Regions from separate parts of the Enterococcus massiliensis genome, predicted to be linked through region 1. Evidence: predicted binding sites of a transcription regulator. Region 1 holds the regulator's gene; the other holds the start of a gene.
What was found. The regulator HrcA, encoded in region 1, represses chaperone genes, less so after heat shock. The targets are predictions, from matches to a motif close to TTAGCACTCNNNNNNNNNGAGTGCTAA.
Positions count from the first base shown of each region.

Region 2: groES (co-chaperone GroES) is a predicted target of HrcA. The motif match lies at 3,686-3,712, and genes of this name have one in related genera.

Region 1 covers NZ_CVRN01000003.1:85,119-90,119, forward strand. Annotated here, with positions in the region: gene dnaK (molecular chaperone DnaK) at 1-1,687, opposite strand, end outside; gene grpE (nucleotide exchange factor GrpE) at 1,733-2,278, opposite strand; gene hrcA (heat-inducible transcriptional repressor HrcA) at 2,326-3,366, opposite strand; gene hemW (radical SAM family heme chaperone HemW) at 3,526-4,698, opposite strand; gene BN1875_RS00910 (ABC transporter permease) at 4,918-5,001, opposite strand, start outside.
Region 2 covers NZ_CVRN01000006.1:335,580-340,580, reverse strand. Annotated here, with positions in the region: gene BN1875_RS06370 (LacI family DNA-binding transcriptional regulator) at 1-825, opposite strand, end outside; gene BN1875_RS06365 (hypothetical protein) at 836-1,108, opposite strand; gene BN1875_RS06360 (DUF6176 family protein) at 1,249-1,596, opposite strand; gene groL (chaperonin GroEL) at 1,716-3,341, opposite strand; gene groES (co-chaperone GroES) at 3,364-3,648, opposite strand; gene BN1875_RS06345 (CPBP family intramembrane glutamic endopeptidase) at 3,881-4,513, shown strand; gene BN1875_RS06340 (6-phospho-beta-glucosidase) at 4,607-5,001, opposite strand, start outside.

The DNA of each region.
Region 1 (5,001 bases):
TTAATGCATCTCGTTTTGTTTTCATTTCTTCGATGTTATTTGCTTCAACTGCAGCTTTCAGTTCATCCCGAGCATCTTCCGCTTTCTTCACTTCTTCTGCATCTACTTTGCCTTCTAGATCTTTCAATGTTTTATCAACAGTGAATAACAACGCATCTACATCATTACGAAGATCTACTTCTTCTTTGCGGGCTTTATCTGCTTCAGCATTTGCTTCAGCATCTTTCACCATGCGATCGATTTCTTCATCTGAAAGACCTGAAGAAGATTTGATGGTGATTTTTTGTTCTTTTTGTGTTCCCAAATCTTTAGCAGAAACATTCACGATACCGTTCTTATCGATATCAAAAGTTACTTCGATTTGTGGAATTCCACGAGGTGCTGGTGGAATATCCGTCAATTGGAATCTTCCTAATGTTTTGTTATCAGAAGCCATTGGACGTTCCCCTTGCAGTACATGGATATCTACGGCAGGTTGATTGTCTGCTGCTGTTGAGAAGACTTGTGATTTACTTGTAGGAATCGTTGTGTTACGGTCAATTAATTTTGTAAAGACACTACCCATTGTTTCGATACCTAATGAAAGTGGTGTAACGTCTAACAAGACTACATCTTTGACGTCCCCAGTGATAACTCCACCTTGGATTGCAGCACCCATCGCAACAACTTCGTCAGGATTTACAGATTTATTTGGTTCTTTGCCAGTTTCTTTACGAACAGCATCAACAACTGCAGGAATCCGGGTTGAACCACCGACTAAAATCACTTCATCTACTTCAGATTGTGATAAACCAGCATCTTTCAAAGCTTGACGTACTGGAATTTTTGTCCGTTCAACAAGATCACTTGTTAATTCATCAAATTTCGCACGAGTCAAAGTCATTTCCAAATGCAAAGGACCAGCGTCTCCGGCTGTGATAAATGGCAAGCTGATTTGCGTGCTTGTTACACCTGACAAATCTTTTTTCGCTTTTTCAGCGGCATCTTTCAACCGTTGCAACGCCATTTTGTCTTTTCCTAAATCAATACCGTTTTCTTTTTTAAATTCAGCAACCATATGATCGATGATTTTGTTATCAAAGTCATCCCCACCAAGATGATTGTCACCGGCTGTAGATAATACATCAAACACACCGTCACCTAATTCAAGGATTGATACGTCAAAAGTACCACCACCAAGGTCAAATACTAAGATTTTTTCTTCTTTGTCTGTTTTATCCAAACCATAAGCTAATGCTGCTGCTGTTGGTTCATTAACAATCCGTTCTACTTCTAAACCTGCAATTTTACCAGCATCTTTCGTTGCTTGACGTTGCGCATCATTGAAGTATGCAGGAACTGTAATGACTGCTTTTTCAACTTTTTCACCTAGATAATCTTCAGCAAAACCTTTGATGTATTGTAAAATCATAGCTGAGATTTCTTGTGGTGTATAAGATTTCCCTTCGGCTTCTACTTTATAACCTGCTTCACCAATATGACGTTTGATAGAAGAAATCGTATGAGGATTTGTTACAGCTTGACGTTTTGCTACTTCACCTACTTGGATTTCACCATTTTTGAAAGAAACAACAGAAGGTGTTGTGCGGTTTCCTTCTGGATTTGCAATAATTTTTGCTTCGCCGCCTTCAAGAACAGCGACTGCTGAGTTTGTTGTACCTAAGTCGATACCGATAATTTTACTCATGTAAAAAACACTCCTTTAAAATAGTATACTACTAATATTTTTTTATTATTGGGCTACGATAACCATGCTTGGTCGCAAGACGCGGTCATGCAGCTTATATCCTTTTTGTAAAACTTCAACGATTGTATCTGTTGCTACATCGTCACCGGCTGGAATCGTTTGAACGGCCTGATGAACATTAGGATCAAACATTTCACCAGCTGCGGGAATTTCTTCAATCCCTTCTTCTTTCAAAGCAAAACGAATTCCTTCTAGAACCATGTCGACACCTTTTTTCAAATTTGCGCCTTGGTCATCGGATACTTCCGCCGCCATTGCACGTTCCAAATTATCGATTGCCGGCAAAAGTTTCTTCGCCAAATCTTGCGAACGATATTTTTGTAATTGTTCCCGTTCATTGCGATTTCGAGTGGTAATATTTGCGATTTCCGCCCGCGCTCTCAAAAACTGATCTTCTAATTCATTGTTTTTTGCTTTCAACACTTCAAGTTCTGTCGGAGCTTCTGATTCAGTATCATCAGCTTCAATTTCTTCAGTGATCGCTGCTTCAATTTCTGTTTCTAGTTCTTTTTCCAATTCTTTTTCAGACACTTGACTAACTTCCTTTCTCTATTAGATTGTTTCGCTTTTTGCTTTTACTAACTAAACGAATCTAGTGATCGATAATAGTCAGCCAATTTTGATGCGAGTTCTTGACGAAAAACGTCAATCAACGCAAAAATTTTTGAATATTGCATACTCGTAGGACCCAAAAGCGCAATCGTGCCGCGGCCATGACCAGAAATATCATAACTTGCTTGGACTAAACTCATATTTTGCAGCAAGTCAATGCCAAGCTCATCACCAATTCGAATCTGGATAGTTCCATTTGGCGGAATCAATAGCTGATTCAACTCCTCGGGATCTTTCATAAAAGAATAAATCGTTTTGAACTGATCCACATCCGGCTTAGGACCGAAATCCAAAAGGTTCATCCGTCCGCCGACAAAGATTTTTTCTTCGAAAGCGTTACTCAGCAACGAATCAAATAGATCAAGAATCCCTTCAGTTGTTTGAAAATACTTATGCAAAATCATAGGAATTTCTGTTCGCAAGCGATGATATACCGTAATCAACGGTTCACCGATCAATTTATCATTGATGATCCGCACCATTTTCTCTAAATCTTCTCCACTAATGGAGCGGGGAATCGTAAAGACCTGACTTTCAACGTTACCTTTATCCGTCACGATAATCGCAATGATTTGGCGATCGTTCAAGGGAACGATGCGAAAACCCGTTAAACGTCGTTCCTTCATATCTGGACCTAGTGAAAGTGCTGTGTAACTGGTCAGACTGGATAGGATATCCGCAGACTGTTGGATGATTTCATTAATTTCATGAAACTCTCTACCAAAAGACTGTTGAATAAGTTGCATTTCTGATTTTTCGACTTTGTCCGGTCGTAAAAGATGATCAACATAATAACGATAGCCTGTCATCGAAGGAACTCGCCCGGAAGAAGAATGTGTTTTTTGAAGAAAGCCATATTCTTCTAATGCCTTCATCTCGTTGCGAATCGTTGCAGAGCTTGCATCAATTCCTTCTTCCATCAGTTTTTTAGAACCGACTGGATGACCCGTTTGCGTGTAATTTTGAACAATGAGACGCAAAATATCCTGTTGCCGTTGTGTCAACATAATCTATCACCTCTCATTAGCACTCTTTACTTATAAGTGCTAATACGAGTATAAATATACCACACTCCACTTATTTGTCAAGAATTTTTCACCACTTTTTAGCACTCTATCATGCCGAGTGCTAATTATTTTAGAAAAATTTAAAAAGAAAAAAGAGTCCTAGTTAGAACTCTTCAATAAAAACTTTTCAAATACTTCATTACCGATAAATAACCCAGTTTTTGTCAAACGGACGGTATCCTTTTCTTCCAGCAGCCAACCTTTTTCTTTCAGCTCCGGCAACACTGGTCCATAAATATCATGAAAATCGACATTAAATTTTTGGCGGAAGTTTTGCTTGGAAATACCTTCCAGTTTTCTTAGACCTAAAAATAATTCCTCTTCCATCTGATTTTCCTTTGTTAAAAATTCTTCTTCATAGATAGGAAGCTTTCCCTTTCGCAAAGGTTCCAAATAATGTTGGATTGGTCCATAATTTTTGTATCTGCGATTACCCAAGTAGCCGCTAGCTCCCGCACCAAACCCAAAATAATTTTCGTTGTTCCAATAAACCAGATTATGCTGAGATTCTTTTCCAGATTCAGCAAAGTTACTGATTTCGTATTGATGACGTCCACGTTTTTCCATTTGTTCGATTGCTTCTTCAAACATTTGACTTTCAACTTCTTGATCCGGCAATTCGATTCTTCCTTGCCGCACCCAATTCATGAACATGGTTTTATTTTCCAAAATTAAGGAATACAAAGAATAGTGAGGTAAATCAAAATCCAATGCTCGATGTAACGTATCTCTGAAACTTTCCAATGTTTGTCCCGGTAACGCATAGATTAAATCGATAGACACATTATCAAACTGCTCTTTTTTTAACAAGTCAATCGTTTGGTAAACATCAGCTACCGAGTGCTTACGACCAATTTTTTTTAATAATTGGTCATCAAATGTTTGGACGCCCATTGATAAACGACCAATTCCGTAATTTTTCATAACCCGCAATTTATCCTGAGTCAGATCGCCCGGATTGGCTTCAATAGTGAATTCTTTTACCTTCTCCATCGGAAACAAGTCCGTGACGCCTTGCAACAATTGATCCAATTGCTTTGCGGATAAAGAAGTTGGCGTTCCTCCACCAATGTAGATTGTTTTTGACTCTTCCGTTTTTTGTTGCTCCAATGTCAATTGGATTTCCTTCAACAGCATTTCGATATATTCATCGACTGGCTGCCCTTCCAGGAATACCTTATTAAAGTCACAGTAATAACAGATATGTTCACAAAATGGGATGTGAATGTAGGCTGAAATGCTGGTATTACCTGGTTTATCTATATTTTTCATTTTGTTATTTCCTCTCAAAAGGCCTGTCCGCTTCTTTAATACCTTTCATTTAGCTATAAATTGAAGCGTTGCACTTCATTCTATCATAGGCTATTAAAACTTAACATATTCTTTTCAAGAGCAATTACTAAATGAAGTTACGATAAAGCAACTTTTATTGAGGAAAATACTTATTTCTTCTATATTAGTAAGTTTATTTACACCACCAAAACTCGCAAGTCACCCCTCCGTCAATCTCTCATATTTTCTCAGGGTCAAAGGAACAAAAAGTAATAATAAAAGACCTAACCAAATCAGTGCCGT
Region 2 (5,001 bases), on a different contig from region 1:
ATGATCAATCGTAGAAAAATTCATAACCTGACTGATTAGAAGATTCTCTCTCCCGACTACCAGAGGCGAGGCTTCCTTCTCGTAACTCTTTTTTATGACCGCCGCAATTTCATCTCCATTAGTAAAAATTCCGTCCACTTTTCCACGGAAAAATTCTGCTGCTTGTAACCCATCTTCGGCAATCACACAATCCCAAAAAACTAACGAATCATCGAAAGCAAAAATCTCCTTACACAATTCTATGGTTATTTGGGAGTTGAAACTCATTTTGCCACTGCGTCCCAGCGTGACACCTAAACGTTGAACTCCTTGTGCTTTCATAAAAAGCAACGCTTTTTTAATAGAAGGTTTGCGATCAATAAACGCACTGGAAACGTTCGATCCAGGCAATTCTTCACAAAAAATAATTTTTCCATACTGTTGATAATGCAACACTTTTTCGAGCAAATTAGCACGAGAGGTAATGATCAGTCCGTCAAAGCCTTTCGCCGCGAACTCATCCAGATACCCCAACTCAACATCAGGATCATAATTTGTGGGCAACAAAGTCACCTTGTACCCTTCTTTAAAAGCCGCTTGAATAATCCCGCTAACCAATTGATCAAAGTACGGATGGTCGGTAAATGGCACGATGACCCCGATATTTTTCGTTTTGCCGTAGCTCAAATTTCGAGCCGTTCGGTTAGGAGTATACTGAAGCTCCTTCATGACCGCCAAAACTTTTTGTCGTTTCTCTTCATTGACGTAGGGATAATCATTGATTACTCGAGAAATCGTTGAAACAGAATAGCCGGTTAGTTTTGCGATGTCGCGAATATTTGCCATAGCTTTTCACCTATCCATAAATACTTGTTTGTAAATAGTCTATCACACCTTTGCCACATTCAAAAAAGCGATACTCTTCGTTTTCATACGTGAAACACAACCGCTCAGAGCCAAAAAATTGTTCCATCCGCAATTCTTTGATTTCAGACAACTTGATTCGTTTGTGAATTGGCTTGATCAACCCTTGCGGACTCGTTAATTGTAAAACCTCATCCTTGATTGTCAGATAAACAAAATAGTAATCCACACCTAGCTGATCGTTGACTTCAATATACGTGTTCATTCCTCTCATCCTCCTTTTTCTTGAGTATAGAGTATGAAACGCGTATCAGAACAAGCAGTTTCTTTTAGAATCCACAAAAAAAGCAACTCGCTGGAATATGTTGTGTTCCTAGATTTATGCTATATCTGCTAAATAAACAATTAAACCATATGTTTCTTTATATTTTTAGGTATCATTACAACTTCAGTAGTTAAGTCTACTGGTATAAATGTGGTATCAATACACTCTTTCCAGTACGCTAAATGTTTTTTATCTATCCAATCCTCAGATTCTTCAACTTCTTGACCGCCTTTTCCCTGTACAGAATACCAGTACAGATATTCTTCTCCATCTACTACCTCTCTAAATATCGTTTCTATAAACATTTTTTCTTTTTCAAGAGTAATCAGCGTCTCTTCCATGTTCTCATTTAAAAATAGTAACCATTCGTCTACTATTTTTGATTTTCCAGTTTTCACTTTAAAACGTGTCAGTTCAATATTTGGCATACTAAAACTCCCAAGATAAATAAATTTTTGATATTGCCACTATATCATGTTACATCTTTCAGAATCCACAAAAAAAGCCGCAAATTTTTCATTTGCGACTTTCCTGATTTCTTAGAAAATTACATCATACCGCCCATGCCAGTTGGGTCCATAGCTGGAGCAGCAGGTGCTGCTGGTTCTGGTTTGTCGGCAACGACTGCTTCAGTAGTTAATAATAAAGCAGCAACAGATGCAGCATTTTGTAGCGCTGAACGGGCAACTTTCGTTGGGTCAACGATTCCTGCTTCGACCATGTTTACCCATTCACCGGTTGCAGCATTGAAGCCCATGCCCAATTCTGCATGTTTTAATTTGTCGATGATTACGGAACCTTCGTAACCAGCATTTTCAGCGATTTGACGAACGGGTTCTTCTAAAGCACGAACCACGATTTTCACGCCAGTTTCAACGTCACCTGAAGCTTCAATTTGTGAAACTTTATTGATGACATTTACTAAAGCTGTTCCCCCACCGGAAACCATGCCTTCTTCTACTGCAGCACGAGTTGCATTTAATGCATCTTCAATTCGCAATTTCATTTCTTTTAATTCTGTTTCAGTTGGCGCACCAACTTTAATAACTGCTACACCGCCAGCTAATTTAGCCAAGCGTTCTTGTAATTTTTCACGATCAAAATCTGATGTCGTGTCAGCAATTTGATTTTTGATTAATTGTACTCGAGAAGCTACGGCATCTTTTCCACCGGCACCTTCAACGATTGTTGTATTGTCTTTGTCTACAACAACTTTGCTTGCTTGACCAAGATTTTCGATTGTTGCATCTTTCAATTCAAGACCAAGATCTTCCGTAATTACTGTTCCACCAGTTAAAACAGCGATATCTTCTAACATTGCTTTACGGCGGTCCCCAAAACCTGGTGCTTTTACAGCAACTACATTAAAGGTTCCACGAATTTTGTTCAAGACCAAGGTTGGTAAAGCTTCACCGTCTACATCATCGGCAATAATCAACAATGGTTTTGATTGTTGTAGGATTTGTTCTAACAATGGTAATACATCTTGAATGTTTGAGATTTTTTTATCTGTAATCAAAATGTAAGGATTATCCAAAACAGCTTCCATTTTATCGTTGTCCGTTACCATGTATTGAGAAAGGTAGCCGCGATCAAACTGCATTCCTTCAACAACATCTAATTCTGTTTCGATTCCTTTTGATTCTTCAATAGTAATGACACCGTCGTTGCCAACTTTTTCCATCGCATCTGCAATGTAGTTACCAACTAATTCACTGCCAGAAGAAACAGCACCTACTTGTGCGATGGCTTCTTTTGAATCAACGATGGCAGAAATACTGTGCAATTCTTCAACTGCTGCTTTTGTTGCCAATTCAATCCCACGTCGAATGCCTAAAGGATTAGCACCGGCAGTAACGTTTTTCAATCCTTCACGAACGATTGCTTGCGTCAACACAGTAGCAGTAGTTGTTCCGTCACCAGCGATGTCGTTGGTTTTTGAAGCAACTTCAGAAACTAATTTTGCACCCATATTTTCGAAATGATCTTCCAATTCGATTTCTTTGGCGATCGTCACGCCATCATTTGTAATCAATGGTGAACCGTAAGATTTTTCTAAAACAACATTCCGTCCTTTTGGTCCTAAGGTCACTTTTACTGTATTTGCTAATTTATCTACCCCGCGAAGCATTGCTGCACGAGCGTCTTCTGAGAATTTGATATCTTTTGCCATTTTTATTTCACCTCAAGTTTTTTTATTCTACGATTGCGATAATATCTTTTCCTGCCACAATCAAATATTCTTTGCCTTCAAATTTTACTTCAGTACCAGCATATTTTTCAAACATGACTTGGTCGCCGACTTTTACGGACACAGGATCTTTTTCGCCGTTATCTAACGTACGTCCTTCACCAACCGCAACAACAGCACCGGTTTGTGGTTTTTCTTTAGCAGCGGATGCTAATACGATCCCGCCAACTGTTTTTTCTTCCTCTTTTGCGACTTCAATGATAACACGATCGCCTAATGGTTTTAACACGATAAATCCCTCCATTAAATCTATACTTAATCTTTGATTAGCACTCTCGATTATCGAGTGCTAACCTACAAGATTTATATTACTCATTTTGTTTGAACATTGCAAGTTTTTTTGTCTACTTTTTAGCGCTTTCTCCTTTAAAGGGAGTTTCATTGTTTCCTCTATCTCCTTACGTTATAATAATGAATAATTATCTGACACAACTTATTACTTTACTAAGAGGGAGAATTCTATGTCATTAAATAAATACACTTTTTTTACGATTTTCTGTTATGGTCTGGCTTTCTTTATTCCCGCTTTTTTTCCTACACCGGATCAGGCGATTCTAGCGACTACGGTGACCTATCTTACCGGCGCTTTGCTGATGATTTTTCTTTACCAAAAACAAACAGAACCCCTTCTTCATGAAAAAAAAGTCTCTTCAAAACTTGCCATTTTACTTTGGGGACTCGGCGGAATTTTTATTGCTCTGTTATTGCAAGCTGTCGCTACATCCATTGAAGGAATGTTTGGACAAACCACTCCTTCAGAAAATACGCAAAACATTATTAGTATCATCATCCAACGACCTATTTTTGCTATTGCCGTGACGATTGGCGGACCAATCATGGAAGAATTCGTTTTTCGCCGGGCAATCTTAGGCTTTGTCTCTAAGCACTTTTCTTTTTGGATCGGTGTGGTGGTCAGTTCCTTAGCGTTTGCCTTTGCTCATAACGATGGCCATTTGCTGGTTTATTTCCTGCTAGGTAGTTTTTTTGCTTGGCTGTACGCACATACCGGAAAAATTTGGACTTCGATCATTACTCATGTTGGAATGAATGCTTTGGTGGTACTTGTTCAGCTCGCCGTAACGATTCAAAAATAAAGTTTGGTTTAAAAAAATAGAAAGCAAAATATCCCTTTTCTTCGTTCTTACAGAGCGGGAAAAGGGATATTTTTATGTCATTCTAAAATTAATCTAGAGACTTTCACCATTTGTTGCAATTACTTTTTTGTACCAATCAAAGGAGCTTTTTTTACTTCGCGATAATGTTCCGCTGCCGTCATTGTTTTTATCCACATAGATAAAGCCATAACGTTTTTTCATTTCTCCTGTTCCGGCAGATACTAAATCGATGAAGCCCCATGGTGTGTACCCAATCAAATCAATCCCGTCATATTCCACAGCCTCTTTCATTGATTGAATATGCGCCTTCAAATAACTGATTCTATAAGGATCATTAATCGTGCCGTCTTCTTTTACTTCATCCACCGCACCAAAACCATTTTCAACGATGAAAAGTGGCAAATCATAACGCTCATTGAACCAGTTCATAGAGTACCGCAACCCAACCGGATCAATCTGCCATCCCC